DNA from 4 places in the Noviherbaspirillum sp. FW303-A3 genome. Region 4 is predicted to be linked to each of the others. Evidence: riboswitches for the same ligand, from Rfam matches in the RefSeq annotation. Region 4 holds a riboswitch; each other region holds the start of a gene.
What was found. A riboswitch is a leader RNA that binds a small molecule or an ion and turns the genes downstream of it on or off. The one in region 4 is predicted to bind cobalamin.

Region 1 (4,329 bases), 940 kb from region 4:
CATTGCCTTCGATCGCCTGGGCCACCAGCGCCTCCAGCGAGGCGGGCATTGCCTGCAGGCTGTCGGGGGCTGCGCCGTTGGCCAGCTGCTTCAACTGGTCGCCGACAAAACCGCTTGCCTGCAGGCCGGCTTCGATCGCAGCCGGCGTGACAGGCACCTTGCCGGTGCGCAGTGCGTCGAACAGGTTTTCGGTCAGGTGGCAGGCCGACACGATCGCCGGCAGGTTCATGAAGCCTGCGCCACCCTTGATGGTGTGGAAGGACCGGAACAGCGCGTTGAGCGTGTCGCTGTCGTTCGGGTAACGCTCCAGAGAGAGCAGGTGCTCTTCCACGTTCGTCGCCAGGTCGAGCGCCTCAACGACGAATTCCTTGAGCATGTCGTCCATCAGAACCCCAGGTCGGCAAGCAGGCTGTCCACGTCGTCCTGTGCCATGGCGGCTCCCGGCGCGGACGGACCCTGCATCAGTTCAACGGGCTTGTTTTCGGCGATCGCCGCCTTGATTTCCGGCGGAGCGTTATCGCGCAGGAGCTGCGCGAGTTCGTTCTCCACGCGGTTGGTGATATTGACGATTTTCTTGATCAGCTGGCCGGTGATGTCCTGGAAATCCTGGGCCATCATGATGTCCAGCAGGCGGGCTTTCTCCGCCTCGGTCGCTTCCATGACGACGGCGGCAAACTGCTTCGAGTCGCCTGCCAGCGTCTTGAACTCGTCGATGCTGAGCTTGCCGTCGAACAGTTGCGCCCAGCGGTTTTCCATTTCGTGCGCCTTCTTGCCCAGGGTTTCCTGTTCGGGCATGCAGGTATCGACCGCGTTGAGCACCTTGTTGGCCGCCTGTTCCGTCAGGCTGGCGACATGGTTCAGGCGGCCCTGCGCATCGCTGATCTGGCTGGCGACGTCGGACAGCGAGCGGTCATAGCCGAGTTCGCGCAGGGAGTCGTGCAGCATACGGACGATGCCGCCGAGGCGTTCGTACATCGGCTTGCCGGACTGGTCCACGAATTCGGCGTCGCCGGCCGCTTCACCTTCGCCGGATTCCGCGACAGCAACGGATTCAGCCTCGGCCTGGCTTGCGGCCGGTTGGGCGGCAGGAGCGGCGACTGTTTCGGCGCGGTGAGCTGCTACTTCTTCAAACAGTGCTTCGAGATCGTCGTCTGCTGCGTCGGTCATGGTGATGCTTTCCTGTGAGTGGTGTCGGCTTTTGTCTTACAAATGCGCAAAATCGGACAGGCAAGCCCGGGCAGGGGTGTCCTGTCATGGCCTCGATTATCAGTCACGGTTTTCTTGCGCGCAACTTGGACATCATAATGCCATGCGCGATACGGTCAAAGTGCGGTTTTCCGAAGTGTTGCACTTAGGCGGTGGCGTCAACCAATTTAACCGTTTCCTGGTGCAGCGCATGCCCGGGCGTGCCGAAGGCGTCGCAAATCGTCAGGTGGTTCGCGTCCGGTAGTGCAACATCGATAACATGCTTCGGCTTCCATGCGTCCGCAATCAGCCCCGTCTGGCGGCGGAATTCTTCCGATTCCTGTCCGCCGAATGCGGTGATGAACGGCGCCGGGTGCGACTGCGGCATGCGATACGGCGACAACGGGGCAATATCCTCCTCGCCGAGCTTCAGGTCGACGTTGACGAAGTCAGCATGGCGCACCGGTTCCAGGTCGTAGACGCCGGAAAGGAGGACGCCGCCTTTCACCAGGTCCGACGGGAGGTCGGCGCCGAAGACCGGCCATATCGCGGACATCATCATGGCTGCCAGGTGGGCGCCGGCAGAATGACCGGCAACCACGATGCGCTTCGGATCGAAATCGTATTTTTCCGCGTTGCGATACAGCCAGGCGAGCGCGCGCAGTTGCTGCAGGACGATCTCCGCAATCGATGCTTCGGGCGCCAGGGTGTAATTCGTCATCGCGACGTTGATCCCGGCGCGGGTATAGGCAGGGGCGATGAACGAGAAGTCGGACTTGTCCAGCGAGCGCCACCATCCGCCATGGATGAAGACCAGCAGCGGTGCATCGCTGCGGTAGGTCGGGAAGAAGTCCAGCCTTTCGCCGCCCGCTTCGCCGTAAGCCAGGTCGAACAGCGCGGCATGCGTGCGCCGAGCCTGGGCGGAATCCTTCAGCCAGCGGGTGAAGATATACGGATGATCCGGGATCATGGCGCGTGCGTTGTATTGCTGGCTATAGTATTCGGCCTTGTTTTTCATGGTTGGTGACTTGTTCTGCTGGAAAGGAGGTTGCACAGTTTACTTGCAGCTGGCCGCTCAGGAAACATTTGCCGTAGGACTTTTGCCGAATTGACTCGGTCATGCCGCGAGCATACACTTTCCGCGTTCTGGTGCCCGCGCGCATTTCCATGCGCGCAGTTAAACGGGAAACACGGGGCCTTCTGCAGGCTAACGTGTGCTGCCCCCGCAACGGTAAGCAAGCGTCGCCCCTGTGCGGCGGCCGGTCACTCCACGCCACTGTGTATTAGAGGGTGCTATGAACTAGGAAAGGGGGCGCGCAGCCCCGAGAGCCGGCCGAATGCTAGGCGCGGCGACGCGTCGTAGCGGTGCTACGGCAAGGAGCCGCAACACCGCATTCGGCCGGTTCTCGGGACTGCCCTTCGGGTTCGGTCGAGAAGGGACGCATTGCGGTGTTGCGACGCTTGCTCAGACGCCAAGTCTGAGCAAGCGTCGCGCCTAGCACTGCATCCCTTCTCGACCGAACGCGCCCCCTTTCCTAGTTCATAGCACCCTCTATGCATGGGAAGGCCGACCGGTCCGACTTGCCAGCCCGGATACCGGCCGGAATGGTTCCCTGCTGCTTCGCCAGCCGGGAGCGGCGTCACCGCGGACGGGGTTTGCCGCGGCCCCAATCACTTTTCCTGGCCACGCACGCCGTGGCACGACCATGCATATTCCTCATATCGAGACTACGGCCGATCCGGCGCTGTCCTCGGCGCTCGACGCCGCCATCAATAACAAGACCAAGCCGCTGGGCAGCCTCGGCATGCTCGAACAGCTCGCGAAACAAGTCGGGCTCATCCAGCGCACCGCCGAGCCGCGCATCGAAAGCCCCGCCATCCTGGTATTCGCCGGCGACCACGGCATCGTGGCGGAAAACGTATCCCCGTATCCGCAAAGCGTCACCTGGCAGATGGTGGAAAATTTCCTTGCGGAGGGGGCGGCGATCAACGTCTTCGCACGCCAGAACGGCTGTGCGCTGCATGTGATCGACGCCGGGGTCAACCACGACTTCGGTTTTCGTGACGGATTGATCGACAGGAAGGTGGCCAACGGGACGCGCAATTTCCGCGTCGAACCGGCCATGACCGCGGACCAGTGTGCGATGGCGCTGCGCCATGGCCATGCCTTGGCGGCGACACTGCAGGGCAATGTCGTGGGCTTCGGCGAAATGGGCATCGGGAATACAAGCGCGGCAGCCGCCTTGATGCACAAGCTGACCGGCGTGCCCGTCGCCGGATGCGTCGGCGCCGGCGCCGGGCTTTCGCAGGACGGCGTCGAACACAAGCGGCGTGTCATCGAGCAGGCAGTGGCGCGGTATGCCGTCGTCAACGAGCCGATGGATATCCTTGCCACGTTCGGCGGCTTTGAAATCGCGATGATGGCGGGCGCCATGCTGGGCGCAGCGGAACGCCGCATGGTACTGATGATCGACGGCTTCATCGTGACCAGCGCCTTGCTGGTTGCCGCGCGCCTGCAACCCGCGATCCTCGACTATTGCGTGTTTTCGCATTGTTCCGACGAACGCGGCCACCGGCACATGCTGGAGCATTTCGGCGTCCGTCCGCTGCTCCAGCTCGGGCTGCGCCTCGGCGAAGGCAGCGGATGCGCGCTGGCGATACCGCTGCTCCATGCCGCGGTCAACTTCCTGCGCGAAATGGCGACCTTCGAGTCCGCGCAGGTCAGTTCGGCGGACAAGTAAGGCGATGCAATCGTCCACGCCAGCCGTCGGGCGCGCCGTTCACCAGGTGCGCCTGTTCTTTATTGCGCTGCAGTTTTTCACGCGCCTGCCGATCCCGCGCTGGGTCGGGTTCGAGGCGGACTGGCTGCATCAGGCGAGCCGCTATTTTCCGGCGGTAGGCGTAGTGGTGGGTGTGGTCGCATCTGCGATGTACGCGCTGGCGCAGATGGTGTGGCCGCCGGTGGTTGCAGTCCTGGTGTCCATGGCGGCCGGCATCTATCTCACCGGCGCATTTCACGAGGACGGCTTTGCCGACACCTGCGATGGCTTGGGCGGCGGCGTCACGAAACAGCGCGTCCTCGAAATCATGACCGATTCGCGCATCGGTGCATACGGTGCGATCGGCATCGGCCTGCTGCTTGCG
Region 2 (4,329 bases), 930 kb from region 4:
GCGGCTGCATTGTCGGCATGGTGGCTGGCGCGCAAATGCGTTCGGCGCTTGGGCGGTTACACCGGCGATTGCCTCGGAGCGATCCAGCAGTTGAGCGAAGTCGCGTTCTATCTCGGCGTGCTCGCCGTCGCGGCAAGGTAATGCGCCTCTACCTTATCAGGCACGCGCGGCCGGTCGTGCAAGAAGGCATCTGTTACGGCAGCACCGATTTGCCGGTCGAGGAAGAGCATCAGAATCTAGTGCTGGCGCAACTCGTTCCTGCTTTGCCCGCAGGTGCAGGCGTCTTTTCCAGTCCCTTGAAACGTTGCCGTCACCTTGCATCAAGACTTGCGCTTGGCCGCGGCGAACCTGTATTCGATGCGCGCCTCGCTGAAATGCATTTCGGGGCGTGGGAAATGCAGGCCTGGAATGACATTCCTCGAACCGAGGTCGATGCATGGGCAGCCGACCTGACGCATTATCGACCCGGCGGCGGAGAATGCCTGCTCGATGTGGCGAGGCGTGTGCGCGCATTCCATGACGAACTGTGCGTACAGCGGGCAAATGCCGCAATTGTTGTCGCTCACGCCGGCACGATACGCCTGCTGCATGCCGCTACACAATGCAACTCGCCGGAAGAGATGGTGACCCTTGCCGCCCGCATTCCGAACCGCATCGCCTATGGCGAATTGACTGCAGTCGATTGCCAAATAAATAACAATCACGGCAAGTGACTCTTTTTCTTGTCGGTCTGTATTGCAAGCCTTAAAATGTGCAGGTTTTGGTGCCCGCGCGCATGTTCATGCGCGCAGTTAAACGGGAAACACGAGGCTTGCCAGCAAGCTAACGTGTGCTGCCCCCGCAACGGTAAACAAGCGTCACCCGGAATGCCTCGTCAGCGCATTCCTCATTGACAAGCGTCCTTCAAAGCCACTGTGCAGCCTGCATGGGAAGGTCGGCCGCTTCGCCTTGTCAGCCCGGATACCGGCCAGAACAGGTGGAAGTGTGCGGACGGGGATCTTCGCGATGCGAGCGGCATGCCTTGCGGCGTGTTTCGTTTCCTGATCGACAAACCTGTCCGGACTTCTGTTCATCCAGCCTGCGGGGAAGCGGGCTGGTTGTCTTTCTCTGGAACCTTGTCATGACATCACCCGTTCTTCTGCGCGCAGGCAAACCGCTTGCGATGGCTGTCGCCGTTTCCGCGGCATTTTCCGTTTCCTCCTACGCGCAGGAAAAGAAACTCGATTCCGTCGTCGTCACCGCGACACGTTCTCCCCAGATCGCCAGGGAAGTCCTGGCCGACAACGTTGTCATTACCGCTGAGGAAATCGCCAAGTCGGGCGGCACCTCTATCGCCGATGTGCTGCAGCGCCAGCGCGGCATCGAGATCTCCCGCAACGGCGGGCCGGGCACCCAGTCGTCCGTGTTTATTCGCGGGACCGACAACAAGCAGAACATTGTGCTGATTGACGGCGTACGCGTCGGTTCAGCCACCAGCGGCGGCGCGAGCTGGAATGCGATTCCCTTGTCCCAGATCGACCGCGTGGAAATCGTTTACGGCCCGTTGAGCACCATGTACGGCGCCGATGCCGTTGGCGGCGTGATCCAGATTTTCACGAAGCAGGGTGACGGCGCGCCGGCACCGAGTGCCTCTGTCGGCGCAGGCACCTACGGCACGCGCAGCGCCGAAGCAGGCGTGTCCGGTTCCAGCGAAGGTTTCCGCTACGCGATCCGCGCGGCCCATGAGCGTTCCGACGGCTTCTCGGCGACCAAGCCGGGGAATTTTTCTTTCAATAGGGATCGTGACGGCCATCGTAGCAGCAGCGCGAGCGGACAGTTCAGCTATGCGCTTGCGCAAGGTCATGAAGTCGGAGCCACTTTCCTGCGTAACCTGCTCAAGACGCAATTCGATTCCGGTCCGAGGATGGACGACCGCTCGCGTTATGAAGTGGCGACCTATAGTGTCTTTGCAAAGAACAAAATCCTTCCCAACTGGGACAGCCATGTGCAGCTTTCGCAGTCGAACGACTACAGCTCCAGCGTCGCGTCCTTTGGCAATCCGGTGTACGACACGACCCAGAAGAGCATCAGCTGGCAGAACAACTTCGCCATCGGCAAGACGGATGTGATCCAGGTCATCGCCGAACATCGCAACGAAGAGGTTGACTCAAGCGAGTCTGCCCTGACCCGTGAACGTACGACGAACTCGATCGCCGCCGCATACCAGATGCGGCGCGGCGCGCATCTTGGTGCAGTCAGCCTGCGCAACGATGACAATTCGCAGTTCGGTTCACGGACGACTGGCAGCCTGTCCTACGGCTATCGCATTACAAGTGCACTGCGGGTCAATGCAAGCGCAGGCACCAGCTTCCGCGCGCCGACCTTCAATGAATTGTATTTTCCGGGATTCGGGTTTGCCAACAACCGTCCGGAGAAAGGGCGCAATGCGGAAGTCGGCGTCTATTACGAAGACGGCAAGGCGCAATACAGCGCGGTTTATTACCGCAACCGACTCACCGACCTGCTCGTAAATACGCCTGTTTGTCCGGTGGAAGCCGCCACGCATCCCTTCGGTTGCGCATATAACGTCAACAAGGCGCTGTTGGAAGGCCTGTCGTTCGGCGCCAGTCGCAGCATGGGCAACTTTACCGTTCGTACCTCGCTCGACCTGCAGGATCCCAAGGACGAAACGACGGGTCGCCAGCTTGCGCGCCGCGCGAAAAAGCACGGCACGCTGGCAGTGGATTACAAGTCCGGACCGTTGGTTTCCGGCGGCGAACTTGTCTTTTCCGGCGATCGTTTCGATGACGCGAACAACCGCAATCGCATGGGCGGCTACGGTTTGCTTAACCTCTACGCGGGATACGACCTTTCGAAGGACTGGAACCTGTTTGCACGCTGGAACAATGTGCTCGACAAGACCTATGAGCTGACCCGCCTCTACAACACCGCCGGCTCCAACGTCTTCGTCGGCCTGCGCTACGCGATGAAGTAAGAAAGGCAAGGACACCGTGCATACCGAGGCCATCATGCTGCCTGCATTCCGCGAACGCCGCCGCGCCATCACGATCCTGACCGTGCTGGTCGTGGCAGCCGTTGGCAGTATCCTGCTGGCATGCGGCGTCGGTTCGGTGTCCCTGTCCGTGACGGAACTGTTCGCGGCGCTGGGCGAGGTTGCCGGTGGCAATCCGTCCACGCTTGCCGCGACCTTGCTTGAATTGCGGCTCGGGCGCGCGCTGTCGGCCTTCGTGACCGGCGCCACACTCGCGCTGGCCGGCGTGATGATGCAGGCCCTGCTGCGCAATCCGCTGGCGGACCCCTACGTGCTGGGCGTGTCCGGCGGCGCATCGGTCGGCGCATTGACGGCGATGCTCTTCTTCTCCGCCGCGTGGCTGGTAGACGTTGCCGCGTTTGCCGGTGCGATCGCAGTAGCCTTCCTGCTCTTTGCCCTGGCGTGGCGGGACTTGCGCGGCAGTGCCGGCGAGGGCAGTGCGCCCATGCTGCTGCTGACCGGCGTTATCGTCGCGTCAGGTTGCGGCGCCCTGGTGACGCTCATGCTGTCGATTGCGCCGGACAACCGCCTGCGCGGCATGGTGTTCTGGCTGATCGGCGATCTTTCGGCCACGCAGGCGCGCTGGCTGCCCTGGGCCGTTTGGCTTGCCGCGCTCGTTTTCGCGGTGCGCGTTGCGCGCGCAATCAATGTCATGGCCTTGCATGCGGAAGCCGCGATGACGCTCGGCATCCGGGTCACGCGGCTGCGCCAGGGTCTGTTCCTTTTTTCCGCGCTGCTGACGGCAAGCGCGGTCAGCACGGCCGGCAGCATCGGCTTCGTCGGATTGATCGTGCCGCACGCATGCCGCTTCGCGTGGGGGCCGGATCACCGTTTGCTGCTTCCGGCGGCAACGCTGGCAGGAGGAACTTTCCTCGTGCTGGCCGACACGCTGGCGCGTACCGTGGTCGCGCCACAGCAGTTGCCGGTCGGCGTCATCACCGCCCTGATCGGCGTGCCGGTGTTCCTCCTTCAACTGCACCAGATCCACAGGAAATAAGCCATGCAGACGCTCAACCTGGGATTGCGTGCCGGTGACCGGGAACTTGTCGCGGCGCTGGACTGGACTGTGGACGCAGGGCAGTGCTGGTGCGTGATCGGCCGCAACGGCGCCGGCAAGAGCACCTTGCTGCGCACCCTGGCCGGTTTACGTTCGCCAGACGCAGGCAGCGTCCACATGGAAGGACGCGCCCTCGGCGACTGGGACCTGCCTGCGCTTGCGCGTGAGCGTGCCTATCTGGCGCAGGGAAGGAACGACGCGTTCGGCTACCGTGCCATCGATACGGTCCTGGCCGCGCGCC
Region 3 (4,329 bases), 2.9 Mb from region 4:
AGCGTGGAGCGCGTGGAGCAGGGCACGGTACTGGTGGACCAGGCCGGCAGCACGATGCAGGAAATCGTGGCGAGCATTCGCCGCGTGACGGACATCATGAGCGAGATCAGCGCGGCCAGCAACGAGCAGAGCATCGGCGTGTCGCAGGTGGGCGAGGCGATCTCGCAGATGGACGAGGTCACGCAGCAGAACGCGGCGCTGGTCGAGGAAATGGCGGCCGCCGCCGAGAACCTGAAGAAGGAAGCCGAGGAACTGGTACAGGCCGTATCGGTGTTCCACGTGAGCGATGACGGGCTGCGCCAGAATGCGCCGATGCTCGCGCTTCCGGCGGCGGAACCGGCGCGCGCCTATCCTGCATTGCCGGGGAAAAGCAAGACTGCCCTGCGTTTGCGGCGCTGACAGCCGCCCGGGGCGGCGATGATGAAACCGTCCCGGATTACTTCCTGACGATCCTGATGATGATGGCGGCCGCACCCATGACGGTCAGTGCCGCGGACACTTCGGAATAGCCGGCGACGGATGCTGCGTCGCCGGCACTTCGCGCAATGCGATCGCGACCTGTGCATCGGACGTCAGGATGTGACGGGCCAGCCACCGGTCGAGGAAGACTTCAAGTTCGCCGGCAAGACCTTCGCGTCCGCTGTAAGCCTCACGCTGCAGGTTGCGAAGACGGTACGAAATGAGCTCATGCTCGAACCGGTGATCCTCCAGTCCGGGAAACCTCGCTGCTTTCATCAAGGCTTCCTCGCGCGCGAAATGCGTCAGGGTATAGTCCATCAATTCCACCATCACCTCACGCACCAGCAAGTCTTTGCGTGCTTCCCGAATGCCGGCATGGAGCCGGTCCGCAATCTCGAACATGCGTCGGTGGTCGGCGTCGATCTGCGCGTGGCCGACGAGCAGGATGTCGGACCAGGCAATGATCGGCCGGAGGGATGAGGAGTGAAGATCTTGCACGGTAGGGGACGGATGTCATTTTTGGGGCATTAAAGCATCGGCGCACACTTCATTCATCCCATGAATATGGGGTGCCTTCGCGCCAATCGGGTACCTGCTGGAACATGTTTGAAAAAGGGTGATCCAGGTCAAGAAATACGGCGCATCAATTGGTTGATGCATGGAAACTATGCCGCTTGTTCCGTCTGATCAATGCTGTTTTTGTAATTTCCAGGTGCGCGTATACACTGAAAATCGCGCGCGACGGGTCAGCACGCGTTTCAATCATGCTGTACTGGAATAGGGGCTTCCATGAGCACAGCCGCCAGCACGAAGATCGCCACAATCGAAGCCATTCCGTTGCGTATCCCGTTTACCGCAGGAGGCCGGTCGGATACCGGCGCCTGGGGCGGCAAGGACCTGAAAACGGTCGATTCCCTGGTCGTGAAAGTCACCACGGAGCAGGGGCTGGTCGGCTGGGGAGAAAGTTTCGGCTTCACTGCAGTCCCGGCGGTGAAGGCCGCAGTTGACCGGATCATCGCGCCGCTTTGCATCGGCCGCGATTGCTCGCTGATTGAGAAGCTCATGCATGAGCTTCAGGTGACGCTGCACATCTTCGGGCGCAGCGGCGCCATCATGTTCGGTTTGTCCGCGCTGGATATTGCGCTATGGGATTTGGCAGGCAAGATCGCTGGCCAATCCGTGCATCAGCTGCTCGGCGGCAGCGACACGGACAGCCTGCCCTGCTATGCCAGCCTGATCCGCTACTCGGACCCCGAACTGGTGCGGGAAAATGTCCGTCGCGCATTGAACGATGGCTACCGGTATCTCAAGCTGCATGAAGTGGCGATTGGCTGCGTCGACGCCGCGCGCCAGGCAGCCGGGGACGATATCGAGATCACCCTCGACGTGAACTGTCCGTGGACGGTGCGGGAAGCGCTCGATATGGCCGGCAGACTGCGGCCCTATCACTTGCGCTGGCTCGAAGAGCCGGTATGGCCTCCCGAAAATGTCGCCGGCCTTGCACGCGTGCGCCGCGAAGGCGGCATTCCTGTTGCTGCCGGCGAGAATGCATCGACCCTGATGGAATTCCAGCACCTGCTGCAAGCGGAGGCCGTCGATTTCGTGCAGCCGAGTCCGGCAAAGATGGGCGGCATCACCGAATTGCGCAAGGTATTCGCATTGGCCAGCGCACACAACACGACCGTCATGGTGCACACGTTCTATGACGGTCCCGGACTGCTCGCCAGCGTGCATGCGAGCGCCGCACTGGGCGGTCCCAATGCGCTGGTCGAGTGGCGCTACTTCGACCTGGAGGCGCAGCTGTACGGCGACGCCATCATCCCCAAGCGCGGCGCCATCGAGGTGCCGCAGGGGCCCGGGCTTGGCATTGAGCCGGATCAGGATGTCATTCGCGATTACCGCATGACCTGACGCGGCAGCGGGTGAACGAGGGGGTATTGCTGATCCTGTCCACGTCTCCACACCCTGCGCGGGCATCGCGTAATGTTGCGTTATACTGCCGTCACTTTAGGTGACTTGCTCCTTGTTTGCGAGCGAGTGAAACGGGAAGCCGGTGACTCTGAGCGATCAGGCATTCCGGCGCAGCCCCCGCTGCTGTAAGCCTGACGACTCCGAAAACACCACTGTGCATTGGCATGGGAAGGTCGGGGAAGGATGAAGGCGAGCCAGAAGACCGGCCTGAAGCATAGCCGCACCAATCCCCGGGGTGATGGGAAAGGTTTCATTGATGTCTGCCGTCCGGCAGGCTCGCGTGAGCTTTTTTCTCCTGGCCTGGTGCCTTTCAGTACACCGTCAGAAGAATATGCCGGCCCGCTCAACCGACTTTCATTTCGCCCGCTATCTGGTCTGCGCCATCCTTCTTGCCGCAGGCGCGCAGAGCTGGGCCGCAACCTTGTTCGGAGTGGTAACCGAACGTGCGGCGCCAAACGCCATCGAAGCCGCACACCGTCACCTCGCAAGTCACCCCGATGATCGCATCGTGCTGCGCACGCCAGCGCAACTGATGGCCGCGAGCGACAGGCAGCTCGGCCAATGGATAGGACAGGCTGACAGCGTGCTCGCGGCCGCTGTTTTCGGCGACCCGGCGCGTCGTCTGAAGGATGCCCTGGAGCGCCATGCACGCCCGCACACTGCCGTGCTCGCCATGAATGGGGAATCCAGCTTGAACCTGATGAGCCGCAACCTCGGTGCGGATCGCTCCGGAAGCCTGGGCAACTTCCCCGCCGATACATTGTTCCAGCTGGCACAGGAAAACCCGCCCGTATCGGCCTTGCATGCAGCCGGCGCCCACCCGACAGCCCGCCGGTGGCTGGCCGCCCGCCAAGTTTGGCAGGCCTGGGGCAGCGAAAACATGGCGGCGCTGTTTGCTCATCTGCTCGACCCGCGGCAGTCGTTGCCGGTCCCGAAGCCGGAGCCGGCGTTGCGCATGCGCGTCGGCGGCAAAGAGTTCAGTGACACATCGGCGAGGAGCGCAGGGGCATCCCTTGGATTAGGCCCGATGCACAGCGTCGTGGTCTTGGACCTCGCCAACATGGATGCCGGCACGCCCGCTGCGCTCTGCCAACGCATCGAACAGCGCGGCCTGCCGTGCGTGCAGATCCTGACCCGTTGGGGAACGGCATCGCGCGATGTGCTGGAACGCTTGCCCGAGCTGATTGCACCGGCACGGCCCGCTGCGCTGATCGTATTGCAGGACTTCGTCGTAGGCGCCGCCGAAGGGCGGGAAGCGGTGATCGACGCCTTCAAGAAACTCGATGTACCCGTTTTCAAGGCCATCCGTCTGACTGAACGCAACGCAACCCAGTGGCGTCTGTCGCCGGACGGACTGCCTGCCGACTCCGTTCAGTATCGTGTTGCCCTGCCTGAATTGCAGGGTATCGGCCAGCCCGTCGTCGTCTCGGCGCTCGGCAGAAGCCGGCTGGATCGCGTGACGGGCATCGAGACACGCCCGCCCGTCGCACTGGATGCGGAAATCAACCTCCTCTCGGCGCGTGTCCATCGCTGGCTGACGCTGCGCGGCAAGGCAAATCGCGACAAGCGTATTGCCATCATCTATTACAACCATCCGCCTGGCCGCCAGAACATTGGCGCCGACAACCTCGACGTACCTGCTTCCTTGTTCGACATGCTGCATGCCCTGAAGGCAGCCGGTTACACGACAGGCGAGTTGCCTGCTTCGCCTGAAGCCCTGCTCGACCGCATCATGGCGCACGGCGTAAACCTGCCGGAGGATCGCAGCGCACTGCGCGAGCTTGGTGCCTCTGTGGCCAGCGTCCCGGCTGCCGATTACGCCCGCTGGTTCGCGACGCTGCCGCGCCGCGTACAGGGCGAAATGATGGACGGTCCCCTCGGCCGCCTGCATGCCGAGGT
Region 4 (4,329 bases):
ATCAACCTGCGCGGCATCATCGTCCCGATCATCGACATGCGCATCCGCTTCAATGTGGGCACGATCACGTACGATCAGTTCACGGTCGTCATCATTCTCAATATCGACACACGTGTCATCGGCATTGTCGTCGACAGCGTATCGGATGTCGTCGCACTCTCGCCTGACGATGTCAAGCCGGCGCCGGAAATGGGCACCGCGCTCGACAGCAACTACCTCAAGGGGCTGGCCACGATCGGGGAACGGATGCTCATCCTCCTCGACATCGACAAAGTGGTCAATGACGAAGTGCTCGGCCTTGGCACGGCCCTTCGTCACGCAGCCTGATAACCGCGTTCCAATCACCTCGACAGGGAGATATCGTGAATCTTTCCAAGATGAAGGTCAGCCACCGCCTCGGCCTCGGTTTCGGCATCGTGCTCGTCATGCTCGCATTTATCGCCGCGCTCGGCATACTCCGGATGCGGCAGATAGATGATCGCGTCGACGAAATCGTCAACGACAACGTGTACAAGATGGGACTCCTGCAGGATATGTCGGAGGCCGTCCACGTGGTTTCGCGCATCACCCGGACCGTCGTCCTGCTTCAGGATGCGGCCACTATCGAAACGGAAATCGCCAAGATCGTCGAAATGCGCAAGAAATACGACGACGCCGCGGCGGCACTGGACAAGACGCCCGCAAGCGAAACCGGCAAGGGATTCCGGACGCGTATCAGTACAGCCATGCAGACCGCACGCCCGCTCAATCAAAAAGTCATTGAACTGGCGAAAGAGAACAAGGATGCCGAAGCAACGCAATTCCTGATGGAGACCGCTGCGCCGGCTACCCGGAAATGGCAGGAGGCGCTGGACGAAAATATCAACTTCCAGAAGCAAAACAACACGAAGGACGCCCAGGCCGCCGACGAAGCCTATGAGAGCGCGCGATTCTGGATGCTCCTGCTGTCCGCCCTCGCGCTCGTGGCCGGCATTTCTGCTGCGGTGACCATTACACGCGGGCTTGTCAGGCAATTGGGCGGCGAGCCGGCCTACGCCACCGAGATCGCCAACCGCATCGCAAGCGGCGACCTGACAGTCAATGTTTCTCTGCGCAAGGATGACAATACGAGCATGCTGTCCGCAATGAAAGCAATGCGCGACAGCCTCTCCAATATCGTCCAGGAAGTACGCAAGGGAACGGAATCCATCGCCTCGGCCTCCAGCCAGATCGCGACCGGCAACCTCGACCTCTCCTCACGCACTGAAGAACAGGCAAGCTCGCTGGAAGAAACTGCCTCGTCGATGGAAGAGCTGACCTCCACGGTGAAGCAGAACGCCGACAATGCCCAGCAGGCGAACCAGCTCGCGATGTCCGCCTCCGAGGTGGCAAGCAAGGGCGGAGCGGTCGTTTCGCAAGTCGTCGATACGATGGGTTCGATCAATGAGTCGGCAAAGAAGATCGTCGACATCATCGGCGTCATCGACGGCATCGCCTTCCAGACCAATATCCTTGCGCTGAATGCCGCAGTGGAAGCGGCCCGCGCCGGCGAACAGGGCCGCGGCTTCGCGGTAGTCGCCGCCGAAGTGCGCAACCTGGCGCAGCGTTCCGCCTCGGCCGCCAAGGAAATCAAGGCGCTGATCGACGACTCCGTCGAGAAGGTGGATACCGGATCGCGGCTGGTGGACCAGGCCGGCACGACGATGACCGAGATTGTCGACAGCGTCAAACGCGTGACGGACATCATGGGCGAGATCATGGCGGCCAGCACCGAGCAGACGGCCGGCATCGAGCAGATCAACCAGGCCATCTCGCAGATGGATGAAGTCACACAGCAGAATGCATCGCTGGTGGAAGAAGCGGCTGCAGCGTCCGAATCCCTGCGCGAACAATCCGCATCGCTTGCGGGTGTCGTCAGCGTGTTCAAGGTCGCGGGCGGCGTCCCGTCCGATCAACCGGCAGTCCGGGAGATGCGCGCTCCCGCAAAGCACCTGGGCCGCAAGACCACCTCCAGCACGGCCGTCGCCGCGCAACGCCGTACGGAACCCCGCCAGCTGGTCGCACTGAAGACCGGGACAAATGATGAATGGGATGAGTTCTGACGCCGTCAAGCGGCATTGAAAGCAGCCAGCCGGACAAGCCGGCTGGATTCCTTGGTCAAATCCACTCCGTATTGCCCTCGTGTCATATGTGTAATAGCATTCGGCCCGCCGCGGACATATGCTGCGGCAGATTTTCTTCAGGTGCCCGCAAGGGAGAATCGGGAAGGCGGTGCGATTCCGCCACGTGCCCAACGCTGTGAGGAGGACGGGCAGAGCTGAATGCCACTGGCGCGAGTCGGGAAGGCGCTCTGCACGGATGAATCCGAGTCAGAAGACCGGCCTGAAGATCGACAGCGGCTGCAAGGCCCGGCAGCCGATACTTTTCCTGAAGGGGAATCCATGGAAAACCAGACCATCCAGACCGAACACCAATTTTCCGATGCGGCCCGTGCCGCAGTTTATCAGGCCATTTTCAGCCGCCGGGACGTGCGTGGGCAATTTTTGCCCGATCCCGTTCCCGACGAGGTTTTAAGCCGGGTATTGATGGCAGCGCACCATGCTCCTTCGGTGGGCTTCATGCAGCCCTGGAATTTTCTGCTGGTCCGCTCGCAGGAGGTGAAGCAAAGGGTCCACGACGTATTCAAGAAGGCCAATGACGAAGCTTCGCAGATGTTCGACGGTAACAAGCGCGACATCTACAGCAGCCTCAAGCTCGAAGGCATCCTCGAGTCGCCGGTCAACCTTTGCATCACCTGCGATCGCGAGCGCACTGGCCCCGTTGTGGTGGGGCGCACCCATATCCGGACCATGGATCTCTATAGCAGTGTCTGTGCCGTGCAAAATCTATGGCTGGCCGCCCGCGCAGAAGGCCTGGGGGTGGGCTGGGTGAGCATCTTCAACCAGGACGACTTGCAGGATGCACTCGGCATCCCCCGTAGCATTACCCCGGTCGCCTACCTCTGTCTCGGCTATGTCAGTCATTTCTACCAAAAACCGGAACTGGAAAGCGCAGGTTGGTTGCCCAGGCTGCCCATAGACCAGCTGGTGTATTTCGATCAGTGGGCCCAGAAGCCAAAAGCCGACGAAACGCTAATCGATCACTTGCGCCAACAGCAGGCGACCATTGAAGTACGCGGCAATAATGGGCCGGGGCTGAAATAGCCTTTCCGGCATGGCAGGTTGGGCTGCAAAGCCCGACCTTCTGAACATGCGACCTAACTCGCGACGGCTTCATGCCAGGTTATTTGCTTGCGCGGCGCCCTGAATGCTTTCCGAGAGCCGCGTGCGCAACTCCGTCTTCAGCACTTTTCCGTAGTTGTTCTTCGGCAGCTGCCCCACAAGCAGGTAACGTTTCGGCCGCTTGAAGCGCGCGATCTGTTCCAGGCAGTGCCGGTCCAGTAACTCCTCTGTGACTTCCGCGCCGGCGGACGGAACAACAAAGGCCACCACCACCTCGCCCCATTCCGGATCGGGCGCACCGACAACGGCCGCCTCGGCCACGCCCGGGCAAGTCAGCAGCACCTCCTCCACTTCGCGCGGATAGATATTGGAGCCCCCGCTGATGATGAGGTCCTTGCTGCGGTCTTTCAGCGTGAGGAAACCGTCCGCATCCAGGCACCCGACATCCCCGGTAAACAGCCAGCCATCGCGAATGGCGGCGGCTGTCGCGGCGTCATTGCGCCAGTAGCCGGCCATGACGCTGTCGCCCTTGACCAGCACTTCGCCGACGTCTCCTGCGGGCAGGTCGCGCCCGTTCTCGTCAGTGACGCGGACCTGCACGGGCGCCTGCGCAATGCCGACCGAGGCAATTCGTTCGAGATAGCGAGGATGGCCGGAATCCGCGAGGTGACGGCGCGACAGTGCGGTGGCGACCATCGGCGTTTCGCCCTGCCCGTAGATCTGCACGAAGCGCGGCCCCATCACGCGCAGCGCCCGCTGGATGTCGGCCACGTACATCGGCGCGCCGCCGTACACGATGGTCTTGAACGAACGGGCTGCGCCCTCCGGCGACAGGCCGGTTTGCTCCGCATGGTCCACCAGGCGCTTGACGATGGTCGGCGCGGCGAAGGTGGAAAGCGGTCCGGCCGCCCTGCCCAGATCAAACAGCTCTGCGGGGTCCACGCCGCCCGACGCCGGCACCACATGCCGCGCGCCGGCCATGAGATGCGGAATTGCATACAGGCCCGCGCCATGCGACATCGGGGCGGCATAGACGATCGCGTCCTCCGGCGATACCGCATCGACATCCACGAAATACGTGAGCCCCATGGTCATCAGGTTGCGGTGGGTGATCATCACGCCTTTGGGC

Region 1: another riboswitch for cobalamin. It lies ahead of cobT (nicotinate-nucleotide--dimethylbenzimidazole phosphoribosyltransferase); the one in region 4 lies ahead of bluB (5,6-dimethylbenzimidazole synthase).
Region 2: another riboswitch for cobalamin. It lies ahead of AC3WOY_RS20515 (TonB-dependent receptor domain-containing protein); the one in region 4 lies ahead of bluB (5,6-dimethylbenzimidazole synthase).
Region 3: another riboswitch for cobalamin. It lies ahead of AC3WOY_RS11250 (cobaltochelatase subunit CobN); the one in region 4 lies ahead of bluB (5,6-dimethylbenzimidazole synthase).

Annotation. Positions count from the first base shown of each region.
Region 1 is NZ_JBYTAZ010000001.1:4,266,171-4,270,499, forward strand. Features, by position in the region: gene AC3WOY_RS20485 (chemotaxis protein CheA) at 1-385, opposite strand, end outside; gene AC3WOY_RS20490 (protein phosphatase CheZ) at 385-1,167, opposite strand; gene AC3WOY_RS20495 (alpha/beta hydrolase) at 1,352-2,203, opposite strand; cobalamin riboswitch at 2,316-2,537, shown strand; gene cobT (nicotinate-nucleotide--dimethylbenzimidazole phosphoribosyltransferase) at 2,892-3,926, shown strand; gene AC3WOY_RS20505 (adenosylcobinamide-GDP ribazoletransferase) at 3,931-4,329, shown strand, end outside.
Region 2 is NZ_JBYTAZ010000001.1:4,270,761-4,275,089, forward strand. Features, by position in the region: gene AC3WOY_RS20505 (adenosylcobinamide-GDP ribazoletransferase) at 1-141, shown strand, start outside; gene AC3WOY_RS20510 (histidine phosphatase family protein) at 141-713, shown strand; cobalamin riboswitch at 745-986, shown strand; gene AC3WOY_RS20515 (TonB-dependent receptor domain-containing protein) at 1,121-2,974, shown strand; gene AC3WOY_RS20520 (FecCD family ABC transporter permease) at 3,009-4,028, shown strand; gene AC3WOY_RS20525 (ABC transporter ATP-binding protein) at 4,032-4,329, shown strand, end outside.
Region 3 is NZ_JBYTAZ010000001.1:2,294,860-2,299,188, reverse strand. Features, by position in the region: gene AC3WOY_RS11265 (methyl-accepting chemotaxis protein) at 1-399, shown strand, start outside; gene AC3WOY_RS11260 (bacteriohemerythrin) at 484-957, opposite strand; gene AC3WOY_RS11255 (mandelate racemase/muconate lactonizing enzyme family protein) at 1,249-2,370, shown strand; cobalamin riboswitch at 2,452-2,655, shown strand; gene AC3WOY_RS11250 (cobaltochelatase subunit CobN) at 2,762-4,329, shown strand, end outside.
Region 4 is NZ_JBYTAZ010000001.1:5,202,305-5,206,633, reverse strand. Features, by position in the region: gene AC3WOY_RS24875 (chemotaxis protein CheW) at 1-327, shown strand, start outside; gene AC3WOY_RS24870 (methyl-accepting chemotaxis protein) at 378-2,081, shown strand; cobalamin riboswitch at 2,204-2,379, shown strand; gene bluB (5,6-dimethylbenzimidazole synthase) at 2,421-3,182, shown strand; gene AC3WOY_RS24860 (class I adenylate-forming enzyme family protein) at 3,252-4,329, opposite strand, start outside.